3 regions of the Neobacillus sp. PS2-9 genome follow, and region 3 is predicted to be linked to each of the others. Evidence: a T-box and tRNA genes for the amino acid it is inferred to sense, from the RefSeq annotation. Region 3 holds a T-box; the other regions hold tRNA genes.
What was found. A T-box is a leader RNA that pairs with one kind of tRNA and senses whether it is charged. The one in region 3 lies ahead of tyrS (tyrosine--tRNA ligase), so its partner is inferred to be a tRNA-Tyr.
Positions count from the first base shown of each region.

Region 1: it encodes a tRNA-Tyr, which carries the amino acid that the T-box ahead of tyrS (tyrosine--tRNA ligase) is inferred to sense. The anticodon was not compared.
Region 2: it encodes a tRNA-Tyr, which carries the amino acid that the T-box ahead of tyrS (tyrosine--tRNA ligase) is inferred to sense. The anticodon was not compared.

Region 1 covers NZ_CP133269.1:2,205,752-2,212,849, reverse strand. Annotated here, with positions in the region: gene ppdK (pyruvate, phosphate dikinase) at 1-1,723, opposite strand, end outside; gene RCG25_RS11145 (pyruvate, water dikinase regulatory protein) at 1,726-2,541, opposite strand; gene RCG25_RS11140 (transcriptional regulator CcpN) at 2,559-3,200, opposite strand; gene mutM (DNA-formamidopyrimidine glycosylase) at 3,364-4,173, opposite strand; tRNA gene RCG25_RS11130 (tRNA-Trp) at 4,766-4,836, opposite strand; tRNA gene RCG25_RS11125 (tRNA-Tyr) at 4,841-4,925, opposite strand; tRNA gene RCG25_RS11120 (tRNA-Ser) at 4,947-5,039, opposite strand; tRNA gene RCG25_RS11115 (tRNA-Met) at 5,073-5,146, opposite strand; tRNA gene RCG25_RS11110 (tRNA-Ala) at 5,168-5,240, opposite strand; tRNA gene RCG25_RS11105 (tRNA-Pro) at 5,251-5,327, opposite strand; tRNA gene RCG25_RS11100 (tRNA-Leu) at 5,338-5,426, opposite strand; tRNA gene RCG25_RS11095 (tRNA-Gly) at 5,432-5,506, opposite strand; tRNA gene RCG25_RS11090 (tRNA-Leu) at 5,521-5,605, opposite strand; tRNA gene RCG25_RS11085 (tRNA-Thr) at 5,627-5,702, opposite strand; tRNA gene RCG25_RS11080 (tRNA-Val) at 5,939-6,014, opposite strand; rRNA gene rrf (5S ribosomal RNA) at 6,026-6,142, opposite strand; rRNA gene RCG25_RS11070 (23S ribosomal RNA) at 6,223-7,098, opposite strand, start outside.
Region 2 covers NZ_CP133269.1:5,055,283-5,062,380, reverse strand. Annotated here, with positions in the region: rRNA gene RCG25_RS25290 (16S ribosomal RNA) at 1-1,098, shown strand, start outside; rRNA gene RCG25_RS25285 (23S ribosomal RNA) at 1,307-4,240, shown strand; rRNA gene rrf (5S ribosomal RNA) at 4,367-4,483, shown strand; tRNA gene RCG25_RS25275 (tRNA-Asn) at 4,498-4,572, shown strand; tRNA gene RCG25_RS25270 (tRNA-Thr) at 4,602-4,674, shown strand; tRNA gene RCG25_RS25265 (tRNA-Glu) at 4,695-4,769, shown strand; tRNA gene RCG25_RS25260 (tRNA-Val) at 4,774-4,849, shown strand; tRNA gene RCG25_RS25255 (tRNA-Thr) at 4,868-4,943, shown strand; tRNA gene RCG25_RS25250 (tRNA-Tyr) at 4,963-5,047, shown strand; tRNA gene RCG25_RS25245 (tRNA-Gln) at 5,095-5,169, shown strand; tRNA gene RCG25_RS25240 (tRNA-Lys) at 5,171-5,243, shown strand; tRNA gene RCG25_RS25235 (tRNA-Gly) at 5,297-5,371, shown strand; tRNA gene RCG25_RS25230 (tRNA-Ala) at 5,377-5,452, shown strand; gene rocF (arginase) at 6,045-6,944, shown strand; gene RCG25_RS25220 (aspartyl-phosphate phosphatase Spo0E family protein) at 6,986-7,098, opposite strand, start outside.
Region 3 covers NZ_CP133269.1:1,354,559-1,361,656, reverse strand. Annotated here, with positions in the region: gene RCG25_RS06685 (sensor domain-containing diguanylate cyclase) at 1-1,396, opposite strand, end outside; gene rpsD (30S ribosomal protein S4) at 1,797-2,399, shown strand; gene tyrS (tyrosine--tRNA ligase) at 2,492-3,745, opposite strand; T-box leader at 3,790-4,008, opposite strand; gene RCG25_RS06670 (transglycosylase domain-containing protein) at 4,155-6,929, shown strand.

The DNA of each region.
Region 1 (7,098 bases), 850 kb from region 3:
TTTTTTGTACTATCGGAATACGTTTTAAATCCATAAACATATGTTCCGTGCGGCATAAGCCAATTCCGCCTGCCCCAAATTCAAATGCTTTCTTCGCATCTTCAGGGTTATCAGCATTTGCTCGGACACCAATTTTCCGCTCTTGGTCGGCCCATGCAAGTAATAGCTGGAACTCATCTGAAAGTTCAGGATCAATCATTGGAATTTCACCAAGCATAATTTCACCAGTCGAACCATCAATGGTAATAATATCTCCATAATTAACGAGGGTACTACCAATTGTGAACTGTTTCGCCTTTAAATCAATCTTTAAGGCTTCACATCCACAAATGCAGGCTTTCCCCATCCCTCGTGCTACAACAGCAGCGTGGCTAGTCATTCCACCCCGGCTTGTTAATATTGCTTGGGAGGCCACAATACCATGGATATCATCAGGTGTAGTTTCTGGACGTACCAGAATCACCTTCTTGCCATCATTTCCTAATTGTTCTGCTTCATCCGCATCAAAGACTACTTGACCTGTTGCAGCACCAGGTGAAGCTGGGAGACCTTTTGCCAAAATTTGTTTCTCAAACGCATCATCAATACGCCGGTGGAGCAATTGGTTTAATTGATCAGGATCGACACGTAAAAGAGCTGTCTTTTTGTTGATGATTCCTTCTTCTACCATTTCAACGGCAATGCGAATCGCAGCTTGTGCCGTACGCTTCCCATTACGTGTTTGCAAGATGAACAGCTTACCGCGTTCCACGGTGAATTCAATATCCTGCATTTCTTGATAGTGTTGTTCCAACCGTTTGCACGTTTCAGCAAATTGTTTATATACACCTGGCATTTCATCCTCTAATGTAGCGATTGCCTGAGGTGTACGGATTCCGGCAACCACATCTTCGCCTTGAGCATTGATTAAGTACTCGCCGTAGAGAAGATGTTCCCCAGTAGATGGATTTCTTGTAAACGCCACACCTGTTCCAGAATCGTTCCCCATATTTCCGAACACCATGCTTTGAATATTAACAGCAGTTCCTAAATGATCCGGTATTTTATTTAAACGGCGATAAACAATTGCACGTTGATTATTCCAAGAATTAAAGACGGCATTAATTGCAAGAAACAATTGTTCTTTGGGTTCCTGTGGGAAGTCTTTTCTTGTATGCTTTTTAACAATTCCTTTATACCCCTTGATTACCTCTTGCCAGTCTTCTGCAGTTAACTCTGGATCAGTGGAGTATCCCTTTTGCTCACGTGTTTCTTCTAATAATTGTTCAAAGTAATAGGTATCAATCTCAAGGACTACGTTACTGAACATTTGGATGAATCTTCTGTATGAATCATAGGCAAAACGAGGATTATTCGTCAACTTCGCCATACCAACAACCGTTTCATCATTCATTCCTAAGTTTAAAATGGTATCCATCATACCTGGCATGGAAAAAACGGAACCTGAACGTACTGAAACAAGGAGAGGGTTTTCAGGGTCGCCTAATTTTTTACCCATTTTCTCTTCTAAGCGGACAAGTGCTTCTAGCGTTTGTTTTTCTACAATTGTAGGAATGGTTTTACTAGCTTCATAGTATGCATTGCAAGCCTGTGTCGTAATGGTAAAACCGTATGGAACAGGTAATCCAATTCTAGTCATTTCAGCTAGATTGGCTCCCTTGCCTCCTAGCAATTCTTTCATATTGCCATTTCCTTCATGAAATAAATAAACGAATTTGTCCATTATTAAAAGCTCCTCTCTTTTTTTAACACTTCTAATATTAAGCCTGCCGTTTCTTCCACAGCCTTATTAGATACATCAATAACGGGACAGCCTACACGTTTCATAATTTTTTCAGCATGGTCGAGTTCCTCTAATATTCTCTCAAAGCTTGCGTAATTTGCTTGTGAAGCTAACCCTAAAGCCTTCAGACGTTCTGTCCGAATTTCGTTTAATTTATTTGGTGAAATGATTAATCCAATACAATTTTTTCTAGGGATTTGAAATAATTCATCTGGTGGCTGCACTTCCGGGACTAATGGAACATTGGCCACTTTAAAGCGCTGATGTGCTAGGTACATAGATAATGGTGTTTTTGATGTTCGAGATACACCGACTAAAACAATATCAGCCTTTGTAATTCCTCTTGGGTCACGCCCATCGTCATATTTCACAGCGAACTCAATAGCTTCAATTTTTCGGAAATATTCTTCATCCAGCTTTCTCATCAAACCTGGTTGATGATGCGGTTGCTTATTAAATCTAGTTACGAACGCATTCATTAATGGACCAAGCAAATCTACTGCTAATATACCCTCTTCTAAGGCTCTGCTATCTAAATATAGTTTTAAAGTAGGAACAACAATCGTATATGCAATGATGGAGTTGCCTCTTTTCGCTAGTAAAAGGACATCTTCAATATCTTCAAAGTCCTCTACATATGAACTTCTGCGAATGTCCACATGACCTCCATTAAATTGTGTTGCGACTGCTTTTACTACAAACTCAGCTGTTTCCCCCACTGAGTCAGAAACTACATAAACCACTTCTTTCTGTACCAAAATAACAGCCACTCCTCTTAGTCTGTTTTTTCTTCCATAATTTCTAGATATGCCCTTGTAATCGTGGTTTTTGTGATTCTTCCCACAAGCAAATATGTATTTTTCAGTTGGTCTTCTACCTTCACTACTGGTAGAGAATCAATGTGATTGTGAATCATTTTTTTGGCGGCTTCTAACAGTGTTTCCTCTGGTTCGATGGTGATGATATTAGGCATTCTAGTCATAATGACACTTACTGGTAAGTCATTTAGATTCTTATTGCCAAGTGAAGCTCTTAATAAATCTTTCCTTGATATCACTCCCGCTAGAAGCCCTTCAGAATCAACTGCATAAAGTGTACCTACATCTTCTAAAAACAACTGAACAATAGCATCGTAAACGGAGGTTGATTTTTCGACTACAATTGGATGCGCCTTATAATCATTTACTTTTTGGTGAATAAACTTTTTTGCCTGCTGTTTTACTTCAAAATTGTCATTAAAGTAATACCCCACTCGCGGTCTGGCATCCAAGTTTCCTGACATTGTTAAGATGGCAAGATCTGGTCTTAAAGCTGCCCGTGTTAACGAAAGCTTTTCTGCAATTTCTTTTCCTGTAATTGGTCCATTTTGTTTCACAATCTGTAGGATTTCATCCTGTCGTTTAGTTAGTTTAATCATTACCACCCCCTTATTCATAATAAATATGTTATATTCGTTAGCTTAATTATAAATGTGCTATACTTATTTGTATATAGTATATTACATTTGTGTAAAATACGAAACAATTACTTTCACTTTTTTTTGACAAAAATAAAAACCCGCTACTGTAGCAGGTCTTAGTTTACGTTTGACAATTAGGACAGTAAAATGTCTTTCTAGAAGAAACCATTTCATTTATGATAATGGCCCCGCAACGATTGCAGTTTTTGCCTTCCCTGTCATAAACTTGACATCTACCATTTATTCCCCCCGTTAAGGTATCGCCCTTAAATAAAGGATTTTCCATATAACCACCGTACTTTATTCCGTCATGAAGGACTGCCTTCATTGAATGATATAGCATGTTCCTTTTTGATTCCTCAATTTGATCAATGTCTTTCATAGGCAAAATTCCAGCATGGAAACAAATTTCTGCTGAATAGCAATTACCGATCCCAGCAATAAACTCTTGATCAAGTAAAGTGGTCTTTAATCGTCCATGCTTATGACGAATCATTTCTAGAAAATGATTTAAAGTGAAATCATTAGTCAATGGTTCAGGTCCTAAATCGGTGAGTTTCTCCTCCGCTTCTTGATGACTATATAGGTGAAGATATCCCAGTCGAAGACCGATAAAGTAAAGATGATTTTCTCCAAAAGAGATTTGGACTTGGATGGTTCGTTTTGGTTTTTCCGACTCAAGTCCGTAGAACATCCATCCCCCTAACATTAAATGCAACAGCATCACATGACCATTTTGGAGATGGAAAAGTAGGTGCTTTCCTCTCCTTTGAACATTAGTTACTTTTTGATGAAGAACTGTTCTTTTAAAAAGCTCTGGATTAAGGTTAACGGATTTTTCTCTATTAATTTGAATATCTGAAATTACTTGACCAACTATTTTTTGATTTAAAAGGATCTTATACGTTTCCATCTCTGGAAGCTCTGGCATCGAACTACCCCTTCCATCTATGTGTCTGCATGCAAAATAGGTTTCCCAAAATAGTTAAATAAAATGAAACAATTTAGTCATTGTGGATAGAACTGCACCTTCATCTGAAAAAGAATTAAGTGAGTATCATTTTTTAGGAACATTCGTTTCTCTTAATAAAAGAAAAAGACCTTCAACTAATAAGTTGAAAGTCTTCTAAAATAAAGGCTGTGTTAAATTTGACTGTTGATTTCCGCTCCAGGCGCGAGCGGTACGTGGGCGTTTCGGCGAGCTTCCTCGGTGAAAAGCTTATGTGGGGTCTCCCCTGATCCGTACTCCCACAGGAGTCTTCGTGCCTTCCGCTCCAATCAAAAGGGTAAACAAATCAACAATATTCTTTAACACAGCCTATTGAAAAAAGTAGAAGTGGAGCCCGTCTACATCGACGTTATCGGACTTTTTTTTAAAAAAGTAGAAGTAGAACCTGTCTCCATCGAAGAAATCGGATTTTTTATTGAAAGAAACAGGGTAAACAAATCAACAATACTCTTTAACACAGCCAAAATAAAAAAATTCCAAAGTACAAACTTGGAATTTACATAAGTAATATTGACAGGGGTAGTAGGAATTGAACCCACACCAAAGGTTTTGGAGACCTTCGTTCTACCTTTAAACTATACCCCTAAAATGGTGGAGGGGGACGGATTCGAACCGCCGAACCCGGAGGGAGCGGATTTACAGTCCGCCGCGTTTAGCCACTTCGCTACCCCTCCACATATTAATATTAGAAAAAATGGCGGAGGAAGAGGGATTCGAACCCCCGCGCGGTTTAACCCGCCTGTCGGTTTTCAAGACCGATCCCTTCAGCCAAACTTGGGTATTCCTCCATTTTTATAAAAAAAATTATATAAGTATTTTAATAGCGGCGGAGGGGATCGAACCCCCGACCTTACGGGTATGAACCGTACGCTCTAGCCAGCTGAGCTACACCGCCAAATCAGTTATATAATTAAAGTGGAGCCTAGCGGGATCGAACCGCTGACCTCCTGCGTGCAAAGCAGGCGCTCTCCCAGCTGAGCTAAGGCCCCAAAATATGAATGGTCGGGAAGACAGGATTCGAACCTGCGACCCCTTGGTCCCAAACCAAGTGCTCTACCAAGCTGAGCTACTTCCCGTAAAAATAAGTGGTGCCGAGGACCGGAATCGAACCGGTACGGTAGTCACCTACCGCAGGATTTTAAGTCCTGTGCGTCTGCCAGTTCCGCCACCCCGGCACTTATGGAGCGGAAGACGGGATTCGAACCCGCGACCCCCACCTTGGCAAGGTGGTGTTCTACCACTGAACTACTTCCGCATATAAAAATGAAATGGTGCGGGTGAAGGGAGTCGAACCCCCACGCCTTGCGGCGCCAGATCCTAAGTCTGGTGCGTCTGCCAATTCCGCCACACCCGCATTTGTAAAATCAAAAAAGGATGGTGCCGGCGAGAGGACTTGAACCCCCAACCTACTGATTACAAGTCAGTTGCTCTACCAATTGAGCTACCCCGGCATAGGTATAAAATAAATATTAGATTGTTCACGCTGTCTTTATAATCGTCATCCTGACCTCAGAAAGCTTATGCAAGTTGCAGCTCGGTCAGTATGCTGAAGTTAATTCAGGAAGCTTATTCGATCGTGCTCTACCAATTGAGCTACCCCGGCATAGGTTTAGAATGATTATTAGATTGTTCACGCTTTCTTACTCTAGCATTAGAATTACATCGGCGTAAATATTAAAAATATATATGGTGGAGGATGACGGGATCGAACCGCCGACCCTCTGCTTGTAAGGCAGATGCTCTCCCAGCTGAGCTAATCCTCCATAAATATATAGCCTGGCAACGTCCTACTCTCACAGGGACTTTCGTCCCAACTACCATCGGCGCTGAGAAGCTTAACTTCCGTGTTCGGTATGGGAACGGGTGTGACCTTCTCGCCATAGTTACCAGACTATTTTGTTAGAGAGATCGTTCTCTCAAAACTAGATAATGCAGAAGAAGTGTTTGTAAAAAACGAGTTCGCTTTAAAAATTGGTTAAGTCCTCGAACGATTAGTATCAGTCAGCTCCACATGTTACCACGCTTCCACCTCTGACCTATCAACCTGATCATCTTTCAGGGTTCTTACTAGCTTGACGCTATGGGAAATCTCATCTTGAGGGGGGCTTCATGCTTAGATGCTTTCAGCACTTATCCCGTCCGCACATAGCTACCCAGCGATGCCTTTGGCAAGACAACTGGTACACCAGCGGTGCGTCCATCCCGGTCCTCTCGTACTAAGGACAGCTCCTCTCAAATTTCCTGCGCCCACGACGGATAGGGACCGAACTGTCTCACGACGTTCTGAACCCAGCTCGCGTACCGCTTTAATGGGCGAACAGCCCAACCCTTGGGACCGACTACAGCCCCAGGATGCGATGAGCCGACATCGAGGTGCCAAACCTCCCCGTCGATGTGGACTCTTGGGGGAGATAAGCCTGTTATCCCCGGGGTAGCTTTTATCCGTTGAGCGATGGCCCTTCCATGCGGAACCACCGGATCACTAAGCCCGACTTTCGTCCCTGCTCGACTTGTAGGTCTCGCAGTCAAGCTCCCTTGTGCCTTTACACTCTACGAATGATTTCCAACCATTCTGAGGGAACCTTTGGGCGCCTCCGTTACTCTTTAGGAGGCGACCGCCCCAGTCAAACTGCCCACCTGACACTGTCTCCCACCCCGATAAGGGGTGCGGGTTAGAATTTCAATACAGCCAGGGTAGTATCCCACCGACGCCTCCACCGAAGCTAGCGCTCCGGCTTCTCAGGCTCCTACCTATCCTGTACAAGCTGTACCAAAATTCAATATCAGGCTACAGTAAAGCTCCACGGGGTCTTTCCGTCCTGTCGCGGGTAACCTGCATCTTCACAG
Region 2 (7,098 bases), 1.5 Mb from region 3:
GGGAAGAACAAGTACCGGAGTAACTGCCGGTACCTTGACGGTACCTAACCAGAAAGCCACGGCTAACTACGTGCCAGCAGCCGCGGTAATACGTAGGTGGCAAGCGTTGTCCGGAATTATTGGGCGTAAAGCGCGCGCAGGCGGTCCTTTAAGTCTGATGTGAAAGCCCACGGCTCAACCGTGGAGGGTCATTGGAAACTGGGGACTTGAGTGCAGAAGAGGAAAGCGGAATTCCACGTGTAGCGGTGAAATGCGTAGAGATGTGGAGGAACACCAGTGGCGAAGGCGGCTTTCTGGTCTGTAACTGACGCTGAGGCGCGAAAGCGTGGGGAGCAAACAGGATTAGATACCCTGGTAGTCCACGCCGTAAACGATGAGTGCTAAGTGTTAGGGGGTTTCCGCCCCTTAGTGCTGCAGCTAACGCATTAAGCACTCCGCCTGGGGAGTACGGCCGCAAGGCTGAAACTCAAAGGAATTGACGGGGGCCCGCACAAGCGGTGGAGCATGTGGTTTAATTCGAAGCAACGCGAAGAACCTTACCAGGTCTTGACATCCTCTGACACTCCTAGAGATAGGACGTTCCCCTTCGGGGACAGAGTGACAGGTGGTGCATGGTTGTCGTCAGCTCGTGTCGTGAGATGTTGGGTTAAGTCCCGCAACGAGCGCAACCCTTGATCTTAGTTGCCAGCATTCAGTTGGGCACTCTAAGGTGACTGCCGGTGACAAACCGGAGGAAGGTGGGGATGACGTCAAATCATCATGCCCCTTATGACCTGGGCTACACACGTGCTACAATGGATGGTACAAAGGGCTGCAAGACCGCGAGGTTTAGCCAATCCCATAAAACCATTCTCAGTTCGGATTGTAGGCTGCAACTCGCCTACATGAAGCCGGAATCGCTAGTAATCGCGGATCAGCATGCCGCGGTGAATACGTTCCCGGGCCTTGTACACACCGCCCGTCACACCACGAGAGTTTGTAACACCCGAAGTCGGTGGGGTAACCGTAAGGAGCCAGCCGCCTAAGGTGGGACAGATGATTGGGGTGAAGTCGTAACAAGGTAGCCGTATCGGAAGGTGCGGCTGGATCACCTCCTTTCTAAGGATATAAGCTGGACGTATGAGCCAGACAAAACATGTTTGTTTGATTGTTTCTTGTTTGTTTAGTTTTGAGAGTGCAATCTCTCAAAGCTTTTTTAATCGTTCTTTGAAAACTAGATAATCGTAATGAAGAAGTCAAGTAAATACATCGAGTAATCGCCATTTTAGTTTTCTCTCTTATTAAATTAAGAGAAACAAACCTTTCAGGTTAAGTTAGAAAGGGCGCACGGTGAATGCCTTGGCACTAGGAGCCGATGAAGGACGGGACTAACACCGATATGCTTCGGGGAGCTGTAAGTAAGCTTTGATCCGGAGATTTCCGAATGGGGGAACCCACTGTTCGTAATGGAACAGTATCTTTACCTGAATACATAGGGTATTGAAGGCATACCCGGGGAACTGAAACATCTAAGTACCCGGAGGAAGAGAAAGCAAACGCGATTCCCTGAGTAGCGGCGAGCGAAACGGGACATAGCCCAAACCAAGAGGCTTGCCTCTTGGGGTTGTAGGACACTCAACATGGAGTTACAAAGGAACGGGGTAGATGAAGCGGCCTGGAAAGGCCCGTCAGAGAAGGTAAAAACCCTGTAGTCGAAACTTCGTTCCCTCCTGAGTGGATCCTGAGTACGGCCGGACACGAGAAATCCGGTCGGAAGCAGGGAGGACCATCTCCCAAGGCTAAATACTCCCTAGTGACCGATAGTGAACCAGTACCGTGAGGGAAAGGTGAAAAGCACCCGGAAGGGGAGTGAAATAGTTCCTGAAACCGTGTGCCTACAAGTAGTTAGAGCCCGTTAATGGGTGATAGCGTGCCTTTTGTAGAATGAACCGGCGAGTTACGATCCCATGCAAGGTTAAGTTGAAGAGACGGAGCCGCAGCGAAAGCGAGTCTGAATAGGGCGATTGAGTATGTGGTCGTAGACCCGAAACCAGGTGATCTACCCATGTCCAGGGTGAAGTCCAGGTAACACTGGATGGAGGCCCGAACCCACGCACGTTGAAAAGTGCGGGGATGAGGTGTGGGTAGCGGAGAAATTCCAATCGAACTTGGAGATAGCTGGTTCTCTCCGAAATAGCTTTAGGGCTAGCCTCACGTAGTTAGAGTCTTGGAGGTAGAGCACTGTTTGGACTAGGGCCCTCATCGGGTTACCGAATTCAGACAAACTCCGAATGCCAAAGACTTATCCGTGGGAGTCAGACTGCGAGTGATAAGATCCGTAGTCAAAAGGGAAACAGCCCAGACCACCAGCTAAGGTCCCAAAGTTTACGTTAAGTGGAAAAGGATGTGGAGTTGCTTAGACAACCAGGATGTTGGCTTAGAAGCAGCCACCATTTAAAGAGTGCGTAATAGCTCACTGGTCGAGTGACTCTGCGCCGAAAATGTACCGGGGCTAAACGTAACACCGAAGCTGTGGATTGACATCTTAGATGTCAGTGGTAGGAGAGCGTTCTAAGGGCGTTGAAGCTAGACCGTAAGGACTGGTGGAGCGCTTAGAAGTGAGAATGCCGGTATGAGTAGCGAAAGATGAGTGAGAATCTCATCCACCGTATGCCTAAGGTTTCCTGAGGAAGGCTCGTCCGCTCAGGGTTAGTCGGGACCTAAGCCGAGGCCGAAAGGCGTAGGCGATGGACAACAGGTTGATATTCCTGTACCACCTCTTTATCGTTTGAGTGATGGGGGACGCAGGAGGATAGGGTAAGCGCGCTGTTGGATATGCGCGTCTAAGCAGTTAGGCTGGAAAGTAGGAAATCCGCTTTCCGTAAAGGCTGAGCTGTGATAGCGAGGGAAATTTAGTACCGAAGTTCCTGATTCCACACTGCCAAGAAAAGCCTCTAGCGAGATAAAAGGTGCCCGTACCGCAAACCGACACAGGTAGGCGAGGAGAGAATCCTAAGGTGAGCGAGAGAACTCTCGTTAAGGAACTCGGCAAAATGACCCCGTAACTTCGGGAGAAGGGGTGCTTTTTGAGGTGAATAGCCTCGAAGAGCCGCAGTGAATAGGCCCAGGCGACTGTTTAGCAAAAACACAGGTCTCTGCGAAGCCGCAAGGCGAAGTATAGGGGCTGACGCCTGCCCGGTGCTGGAAGGTTAAGAGGAGGGGTTAGCCTTAAAAGCGAAGCTCTGAATCGAAGCCCCAGTAAACGGCGGCCGTAACTATAACGGTCCTAAGGTAGCGAAATTCCTTGTCGGGTAAGTTCCGACCCGCACGAAAGGCGTAACGATCTGGGCACTGTCTCAACGAGAGACTCGGTGAAATTATAGTACCTGTGAAGATGCAGGTTACCCGCGACAGGACGGAAAGACCCCGTGGAGCTTTACTGTAGCCTGATATTGAATTTTGGTACAGCTTGTACAGGATAGGTAGGAGCCTGAGAAACCGGAGCGCTAGCTTCGGTGGAGGCGTCGGTGGGATACTACCCTGGCTGTATTGAAATTCTAACCCGCACCCCTTATCGGGGTGGGAGACAGTGTCAGGTGGGCAGTTTGACTGGGGCGGTCGCCTCCTAAAGAGTAACGGAGGCGCCCAAAGGTTCCCTCAGAATGGTTGGAAATCATTCGTAGAGTGTAAAGGCACAAGGGAGCTTGACTGCGAGACCTACAAGTCGAGCAGGGACGAAAGTCGGGCTTAGTGATCCGGTGGTTCCGCATGGAAGGGCCATCGCTCAACGGATAAAAGCTACCCCGGGGATAACAGGCTTATCTCCCCAAGAGTCCACATCGACGGGGAGGTTTGGCACCTCGATGTCGGCTCATCGCATCCTGGGGCTGTAGTCGGTCCCAAGGGTTGGGCTGTTCGCCCATTAAAGCGGTACGCGAGCTGGGTTCAGAACGTCGTGAGACAGTTCGGTCCCTATCCGTCGTGGGCGCAGGAAATTTGAGAGGAGCTGTCCTTAGTACGAGAGGACCGGGATGGACGCACCGCTGGTGTACCAGTTGTCTTGCCAAAGGCATCGCTGGGTAGCTATGTGCGGACGGGATAAGTGCTGAAAGCATCTAAGCATGAAGCCCCCCTCAAGATGAGATTTCCCATAGCGTCAAGCTAGTAAGAACCCTGAAAGATGATCAGGTTGATAGGTCAGAGGTGGAAGCGTGGTAACATGTGGAGCTGACTGATACTAATCGTTCGAGGACTTAACCAATTTTTAAAGCGAACTCGTAGTTTACAAACACTTCTTCTGCATTATCTAGTTTTGAGGGAATGAAAAAAATTTTTTCCTCTTGAAAAAATTAAAAAAGACATTATAATAAATAGTGTCAAATAATAGTCTGGTAATTATGGCGAGAAGGTCACACCCGTTCCCATACCGAACACGGAAGTTAAGCTTCTCAGCGCCGATGGTAGTTGGGACGAAAGTCCCTGTGAGAGTAGGACGTTGCCAGGCTGTTATCTTATTGTTCCGCAGTAGCTCAGTGGTAGAGCTATCGGCTGTTAACCGATCGGTCGTAGGTTCGAGTCCTACCTGCGGAGCCATTTTTATGTCATCAAGAAAATTCAGCTGTGCTTCCATAGCTCAGTAGGTAGAGCACTTCCATGGTAAGGAAGAGGTCAGCGGTTCGAGCCCGCTTGGAAGCTTACCTATTTTTATGAATATCGGCCCCTTGGTCAAGCGGTTAAGACACCGCCCTTTCACGGCGGTAACACGGGTTCGAATCCCGTAGGGGTCACCATTTTGGAGGATTAGCTCAGCTGGGAGAGCATCTGCCTTACAAGCAGAGGGTCGGCGGTTCGATCCCGTCATCCTCCACCATTTTTATACTAATCTTACGCCGGGGTAGCTCAATTGGTAGAGCAACTGACTTGTAATCAGTAGGTTGGGGGTTCAAGTCCTCTCGCCGGCACCATCTTTTTAAAAATAAATATGGAGGGGTAGCGAAGTGGCTAAACGCGGCGGACTGTAAATCCGCTCCCTCCGGGTTCGGCGGTTCGAATCCGTCCCCCTCCACCATTTATATTTTTAAAAAAGTTGGACAAACTAGATTTAACATTCAATATTGGGCTATAGCCAAGCGGTAAGGCATCGCACTTTGACTGCGACATGCGTTGGTTCAAATCCAGCTAGCCCAGCCAAGAGCCATTAGCTCAGTTGGTAGAGCATCTGACTTTTAATCAGAGGGTCGAAGGTTCGAGTCCTTCATGGCTCATAATTTAAGATAAAACCCTGGGATATATATCCTCGGGTTTTATCTTCGAATATGCGGAAGTAGTTCAGTGGTAGAACACCACCTTGCCAAGGTGGGGGTCGCGGGTTCGAATCCCGTCTTCCGCTCCATAGATGGGGCCTTAGCTCAGCTGGGAGAGCGCCTGCTTTGCACGCAGGAGGTCAGCGGTTCGATCCCGCTAGGCTCCACCATCACACTACATACTTTGCCTTAAATCAGACGATGATTTAAGGCTTTTTTTATGACCTGTATTTTTTATGAGCTTGAATTCTAGCTTATAATAATAGAGAGGTCGCATAGAGAGGTTCTATGAGACCTTTATCATGAATTTTAAGTAAGAAAGGTCGTGTAGAGCGGTTCTATGAGCCCTTAATCATGACTTTTAAGTAAAAAAGGTCGAGTAGAGAGGTCCTATGAGCCCTTAATCATGACTTTTAAGAAAAAAAGGTCGCGTAGAGGGGTCCTACGAGCCCGTAATCAGGATTAATAAGAAAAAAAGGTCGCATAGAGGGGGGCTATGAGCCCTTGATCATGACTTTTAAGAAAAAAAGATCACGTAGAGAGGTCCTATGAACCAATAATCATGATTTTTAAGTGAAAAACCGTCCGCAGGCTCACATAAGAGCTCCATTTCATCGATATCAGAACCAGCACAGTGAATAGAGTACCATATTCCCAAACCCCCACATCCCCACCGCATATATATACAAAATTTTGTCGAGTTGAGTCATCTGGATGAAAGCGGTTAAAATAGTATTGATAAAGGGTTAGGGAGGAATTGCTTTGACTAAGAAACTATCTATTATTGGAATGCCTATGGACTTAGGCCAAATGCGGCGTGGAGTGGATATGGGACCTAGTGCCATCCGCTATGCAGGAATCTACGAACGGTTAAAACCGCTGTTCGATGAAATTCACGATTTGGGTGATATCCCAGTTGGAAGACCTGAAGTAGTCGTAGATAAAGAATCAAACTTACGAAATCTCGACCTAGTGGCAGAAAAAAGTACGCTGCTAGCAGAAAAAGTAGACGAAGTCCTTCAATCAGGGGCATTTCCACTTGTATTGGGTGGAGATCATAGCATTGCAATTGGTACATTAGCTGGCGTTTCTAAGCATTATAAAAACCTAGGTGTCATTTGGTATGATGCACATGGTGATTTGAATACAGCGGAGACAAGCCCTACAGGAAACATCCATGGGATGCCTTTAGCAGTCAGCCTTGGATGGGGGCACTCTTTATTAACCCAAATCTTAAACTACTCTCCAAAAGTAAAGCCTGAGAATGTTGTCATCATTGGAGCAAGGGCACTAGATGACGGCGAAAAAGAATTAATAAAGGAAAAAGGTATAAAAGTCTATACTATGCATGAAATTGACCGCTTAGGTATGACGAAAGTAATGGAAGAAACGATTGGCTATCTAAAGGAAAAAACAGATGGCGTTCACTTATCACTAGATTTAGATGGTCTAGATCCTAGTGATGCACCAGGGGTAGGTACACCAGTTATGGGTGGAATCAGCTACCGAGAAAGTCATCTTGCTATGGAAATGCTAGAAGAAGCAAAAATTATTACGTCTGTAGAATTTGTAGAAGTGAACCCAATTCTAGATGAAAAAAATAAAACTGCGGTATGCGCAGTTGAGTTAATGGGTTCATTATTTGGTGAAAAACTCTTATAAATAGCGAAGGCAGCTGGAAAAACCACAGCTGCTTTTTTTATTTAGTAATCCAATGTATGATACTGATAAAGCAACACATCAAGCTTTTTACTTACTGCAATGACATGGGGATGTGATAAAGAAGTCTCAGATGCAAGTTTTACCATTGCATCTC
Region 3 (7,098 bases):
CTTTACTATTGTCAGCTTGTGTAACTACTTTATTTTTCCCCGTGCCTTTTGCGTGGTACAATGCTTCATCTGCTCTTTTAAATAGATATTGATACGTATCAGGTTTTTCGCTATTCCAATAGGAAACACCACACGACACAGTAATGTGAGGGTTAGAACTCTCAGATACCTTTGTCACTAATCTTTCAGCGATAACCGCTCCGGATGATAAAGGAACTTTGGGGAGATAGATGGCGAGTTCTTCTCCGCCCCAGCGTGCTCCCACATCATTCCCCCTGATATTTCCTTTAATGAAATTTGCGACTTGTATAAGTATTTCATCGCCTATTTGGTGACCGTAGGTATCATTGATTTCCTTGAAATTATCAATATCAATAAGAATAAAGGTTCCTTCACTATCTACTTTCATAGAAGTCTGAATTTTTTCATCTAAATAATTACGTGAATGGAGCTTTGTTAGATGATCAGTGGTAACTAATTTCTTGAGTTCCTCTCTCAACATGGAGTTGGTTAGGGAAAGCGATAAATGATGTACTAATGTCTGAAGAAGTTGAAATGTCTCAAAAGAAAAGAAATAGGGTTTTTCCTGCATGATCATTGAAAAACCTTTTAAATTCTTACCAAGTACTAATGGTACAACCATTATGGAATGAAAGCATGTACTAGGATTGGTAAGCGGAAGACTTATATCCCCAAATAATAGTGGATCATTTTCAGTATTTAATTTTCCTTTTATGTATTCTATATAGGTTTGAGCAGTTGTTGAAAAAAAGAAGGGTGTGGAACCAGGGAGTATTTTGACCTTGGCTTTCTCAGTAGAGCCTAAAAAGAAACCAACCTCTTTTGCATTAAAGGAAGATTTAATTTGTTCTGCCATAAATGTCAATGTATCAGCTAATGGCAGGTTAGAATTTAAACGATAGGAAGTTTCGTTAATTAATTGAAGCTCTAAAATGGTCTTTCTTGACTGCTGATAGTGGTGGGCATTTTCGAGAGCGGCTCCTGCACTTTCTGCCAACAAGGTCATAAATTCCACTTCTTTAGTCGGAATATCCTGAGCATTAGGTGCAATAATCTGTAATACCCCATAAACCCCCTGCTTGCCTTTTAAAGGTGCATAAAGTATGGTACTCTTTTCCGTATGAGAAAACTCATATTGAACATTACCTGATAAATACGCTGTTGTTGCTGCAATATTTTCACTATCATATTCCAGGTCAATGACTGGGAGGTCGCTATGTTTGTAGGTAGTCTGTGACAATAACAGGAAATATGAAAAGTTTGGATATTCTTCTTTAAGAATAACCAATAGTTCGCTCAGAAGACCTTCTTCATCTAAAAACGAATGTAGCTTTTCTGATATTCCATATAATTTTCTAAAATCAACTATGTCCAAAATATTTGTTCTCCTCTTTAGCTAAAATCCCAAATATATACATCGCAACCTAATTATAGTTAATTTATGTTAGCAATTGATATACTTTTTTTGAATAATTTATTAATTTTTTTTACAAACATGTTTGAATGTCATTCCTCGAACTCTGAGTTAACAAAAATATACTTGACTTTAGAGTAATAAAAATAATATAATACTCTTTGTGTAAAATATTGCAGCCTATTGAGTTCACTTGAATAGTCTCATTTTGTTCCTCATGAGAGTTTTGCTATCTCATTTGATGGTGTATCTTGTAACCCTTAGCTGCTAGGGCGAAGGTGCATGAAAACAAAATGACTGTCAACGAGTCTCATACCGGTTTTTATTTTACCAAAATAAAAACACTAAGGAGGAGTCATTCATGGCTCGATATACTGGCCCAAGCTGGAAATTATCTCGTCGTCTTGGAATCTCTCTAAGCGGCACAGGTAAAGAATTAGAAAAGCGTCCTTACGCTCCTGGACAACACGGTCCAAACCAACGCAAAAAGCTTTCTGAATACGGATTACAATTACAAGAGAAGCAAAAGCTTCGTCACATGTATGGTGTTAACGAGCGCCAATTCCGTACTCTTTTCGATAGAGCTGGCAAATTATCTGGTATCCACGGTGAAAACTTCATGGCGTTACTTGAGTCACGTCTTGATAACGTTGTTTACCGTTTAGGTCTTGCTCGCACTCGTCGTGCAGCTCGCCAATTAGTTAACCACGGTCACATCCTAGTTAATGGATCACGCGTAGATATCCCATCTTACCGTGTAACTGCTGGTCAAACAATCAGCGTTCGTGAAAAGTCACGCAACCTAGATGTTATTAAAGAAGCAATCGAAGTGACAAACTTCGTACCTGATTTCTTAACATTTGATGCTGACAAATTAGAAGGTACTTTCACTCGCTTACCTGAGCGTTCTGAGTTACCTGCTGAAATTAACGAAGCTCTTATCGTTGAGTTCTACTCACGTTAATAGTAAAAAAGTCCTCATACCATTTGGTATGAGGACTTTTTTTATATTTCTCTTCAAGAAAAAGGGCTCTGATTCCTCAAAGCCCTTTACTATTAATATTTAATTAATGTGTATTTCTTTTTCCCTCTTCTAATAATGGTAAACTGACCGTCGATTCGATCATTTTCCTGAAGGGCATAAGCCGTGTCGGTAATCTTTTCACCGTTTATCGTGACTGCTCCATTGGTGATATCCTCACGAGCTTGACGTTTAGAAGGAGAAATTTTTGCAGCAACTAGTAAGTCAACCAGGTTGCCATCTTCCTCGCCTGCATCAAATGACGGAACATCTTTAAAGCCCTGCTTAATTTCAGCAGCAGAAAGATTTTTCACATCCCCGCTGAATAAGGCTTGGGAAATCTTAATGGCCTGCTGTAGAGATTCTTCACCATGGATTAGACGAGTCATTTCTTCCGCTAACGTCTTTTGTGCTTTACGAAGATGCGGCTCTTCTTGAACACTATGTTCCAATTGTTCAATTTCTTCGTGTGAAAGGAATGTAAAGTACTTTAAGTATTTCACAACATCCGCATCTGCTGTGTTGATCCAGAACTGGTAGAATTCGTACGGTGTCGTCTTTTCTGGGTCTAACCAGATGGCACCGCCTTCTGTCTTTCCGAATTTCGTTCCATCAGCCTTCGTTACAAGCGGAATCGTCAATCCAAATGCCTTTGATTCTTCATGCATTTTACGGATTAACTCTAGACCTGAAGTAATATTCCCCCATTGGTCACTTCCGCCAATCTGTAATTTACAATTATGGTGGTCATATAGATGATTGAAATCCATTGCCTGTAAAATCGTGTAAGTAAATTCAGTAAAAGAGATTCCCGTCTCAAGACGAGATGCGATTGTATCTTTTGCAAGCATATAGTTGACACCAATATGCTTACCGATATCACGCAGGAAGGTTACAATATCCATTGAACCTGCCCAATCATAGTTATTAACCATAATCGCTCCATTTTCACCGTCAAAGTCAAAAATAGAGGATAGCTGCTTTTGAATCCCTGCAACATTGTCCTGAACGGTTTCTAAAGTAAGCAATTTACGCTCTTCACTTTTCCCGCTAGGATCACCAATTAATCCTGTTGCACCTCCGACCAACACTATAGGTCGATGGCCGTGCTGTTGAAATCTTCTTAAAGTTAGAAACGCAACTAGATGCCCAATATGCAAACTATTTGCTGTTGGATCTACTCCGCAATAAAGGGAAATGCTTTCCTTACTTAATAAGTCCTTTAATCCTTCTTCATCCGTTTGCTGGTAGATGATGCCTCTCCAGGTTAAATCCTGTAATAAATCCATTTTAATCCCCTCCAAAAATAAAAATAAAAACGCCCCTGCAAATATGCAGGGACGTAAATTTACGCGGTACCACCCAGCTTGAGGAACTTTCCTCCAACTCGAAAAAAATAACGGTTTTGACCGTTCTCCATTACTAAGCAGTGTGTTCACAGAGAAAGCTCGAGGAGGTAATTCATTCTTCTATTTGTGTCAGCTTGCACCACCGCTGACTCTCTAGAAACAGGGATAGAAGAACTACAGTTTGTTCCTGTCAAAGCTTTTTATTAAAATTAACTATAGCTTTTTTTATCACATTTCAAAGAGCATGTCAAACATCCACTGGAAATTTCAGAAAAATGTAGAAGGTTGTCAGTTTTTATACCTTCTATATGCTATAATGTATGTGATTTTAGATGAGGTGATGCTATTGATGAATGAAAAAATGCAAGCCTGGATGGAAAAAGCAAAGTCCATACTCAACTTATTTACCCATAAAAAAACGGTAAAAAGTGCACGAATTACCTATCAAGTAGTTTGGAACCTTTTTCTCCTTGTGATGACGGTTGCCATTCTTGGAGGTTCATTTGCAACAGGTGTAGGAGCTGGTTATTTTGCCTCCCTTGTGAAAGATGAACCGGTCCGTCCTTACGAGAGTATGAAAAAGGATATTTATAATTACACGGAAACATCCGATTTATACTATGCTGATAATGTTTACCTCGGCAGGCTTCGCAGTGACCTTATACGCGAAGAAGTAAAGTTGGATCAAGTTTCAGAAAATTTAATTAATGCCGTAGTGGCAACTGAAGATGAGTACTTCTATCAGCATAACGGGGTGGTTCCCAAGGCAGTTTTCCGGGCCCTTTTCCAAGAAGTAACGAATTCTTCTGTCCAATCAGGTGGAAGTACCTTAACACAGCAATTAATTAAGAATCAACTTTTAACCAATGAGGTATCCTTCCAACGGAAAGCGAATGAAATTCTACTTGCACTCCGTTTAGAGAAATTTTTCGACAAAAAGGAAATCCTCGAAGCCTATCTTAATGTTTCTACATTTGGAAGAAATGCTTCCGCGCAAAACATAGCTGGTGTTCAGGCAGCAGCAAAAGGAATTTTTGGTGTAAAGGCTAGTGAGTTAACACTCCCACAAGCAGCGTTCATTGCTGGCTTGCCTCAGAGCCCGTTTGGTTATACTCCTTTTACAAGGGATGACAATGGAAAACCGGTTTTAAAGAATAATCTTGAACCAGGTCTCACACGGATGAAAACGGTTTTAAAAAGAATGTATGATGGTGGCTACATAGATGGAAAACAGTATGCTGAGGCATCATCCTATGACATTAGAAAAGATTTTCTCAAACCTACTGTTTATTCTCAAACAAATACTTTCCTTACAGACGAAATTGAAAAACGTTCTGTCGAGGTCCTTACTACCGTACTTGCAAAGAAAGACGGCTACACCGAGAAAGAATTAAAAAATGATGACCAACTTTTTTACAAATATAAAACTTTAGCAACCCGTGATTTACACCAAAATGGTTATGAAATTCACACAACCATCAACAAAGATATTTACGATGCGATGCAAAAGGTAAAAGATAGCTATAAGAACTACGGCCCTGCTAAAGCACAGGAAAAAAAGGATCCAGAAACGGGTGAAATAAAAACCGTGATGGAGCCTGTTGAAGTCGGAGCCGAGTTAATTGAAAATAAAACGGGTAGGATTATCAGTTTTGTTGGCGGAAGAAACTATGAAAACCAACAAATGAATCATGCCACAACCGCTCTACGGCCTAATGCCTCTACCATGAAACCGCTGCTCGTCTATGGACCAGCGATTGAATTGGGAAAAGCAGCACCTGGAACGCCAATACCAAATGTTGCGTTGAATTTTATTCCAGGTAGGAGTAAGCCTTGGCCACAAAACTACGACTACCGCTACAGCGGGATTGTGTCTGCTCGGTATGCACTTGCGAAATCGTATAACGTTCCAGCGGTTAAGGTATATTCCGAAATTGTTAATCAAAACCCAGCAAAATATTTGGAAAAGATGGGATTTACTTCACTAACGAAGGATGATCATACAAACCTTTCAGCTGCCATCGGTTCCATTTATGGTGTAACGGTTGAGGAAAATACAAATGCGTTTAGCACATTTTCAAACGGTGGGAAATTCATCGATGCCTATATGATTGATAAAATCGTAGATAAAAGCGGCAAAGTGATTTATCAGCACGAAGTAACGCCTGTCGATGTCTTCAAACCACAAACAGCTTATTTAACACTTGATATGATGCGTGATGTTATCAAAATGGGGACTGCAGCTGGAATTAATAGCAAATTAAATTTCAGAGCAGATTGGGCTGGTAAAACAGGAACAGGAAATGAATATAAGGACTCATGGTTCGTTGCGACCAACCCTAATATTACATTTGGTTTATGGACAGGGTATGATACGCCCAAATCATTAAAGATTTCAGGTATGTCGTATAGTCAACGAACAAATAATCTTTGGGCTGAATTAATCAATGCAGCTTATAAAATTAAACCTGATGTAATCAATCCTAAAGAATCATTCCAAATGCCAAGTGGAATTGTTAAGCGTTCATATTGTGCTGTTTCAGGTATGCTTCCTTCAAATGCTTGCTCGAAGGCCGGCCTGATCGAAAGTGATTATTTTAATGTGAATGATGTGCCAACAAAAGTGGACGATAGCTTAATTGAAGGAAATTTCGTTACTATTAGCGGCAAAAAGTATTTAGCATTGGATTCTACTCCAAAGGAATTTGCTCAATATGGCTTAATATTAAACCCAGACTTTATTACACGTATGGTTGGAAAAACGTTTAAAGACTATAGCCAGCTCATTCCACAAAAGGACCGATGGGGTAAAATTCTTGTACCTACAGCAAAAATGGTGGATAACGGAAAAAAACCTAATGCTGTTAACTTAAGTATTACCGGTAATACATTATCTTGGTCTTCCTCAGGGGACAATGATGTGGTCGGTTACCGAGTATATCAAGGCGGGCTGATATCGACCAAAGTAGCTAGTATTATAAATGGCTCAAAGCTTTCCTATAAGGTAGGAAATGGTTCATTTTATGTAACAGCAATAGATATAGCCGGTAAAGAATCCGCTCCGTCTAATCTAGTTGAGGTAGGAGCAACAGTACCACCTCCATCTGATACAACCGCACCGTAAAGACCAAAAGGCGGAAGCGCCTCGTTCAGCCCCGACAGGCAAATGTTCTTCGGCGGGAAAAGTCCGCCTTTTGACTTTTCTTGCCGAAGGTTATTTGACCCGAGGGGCTAGGCGCTGGAGCTAGATTCAGACAACTAGTTTAGTTATCCACACTTGGACCTTTTTATAA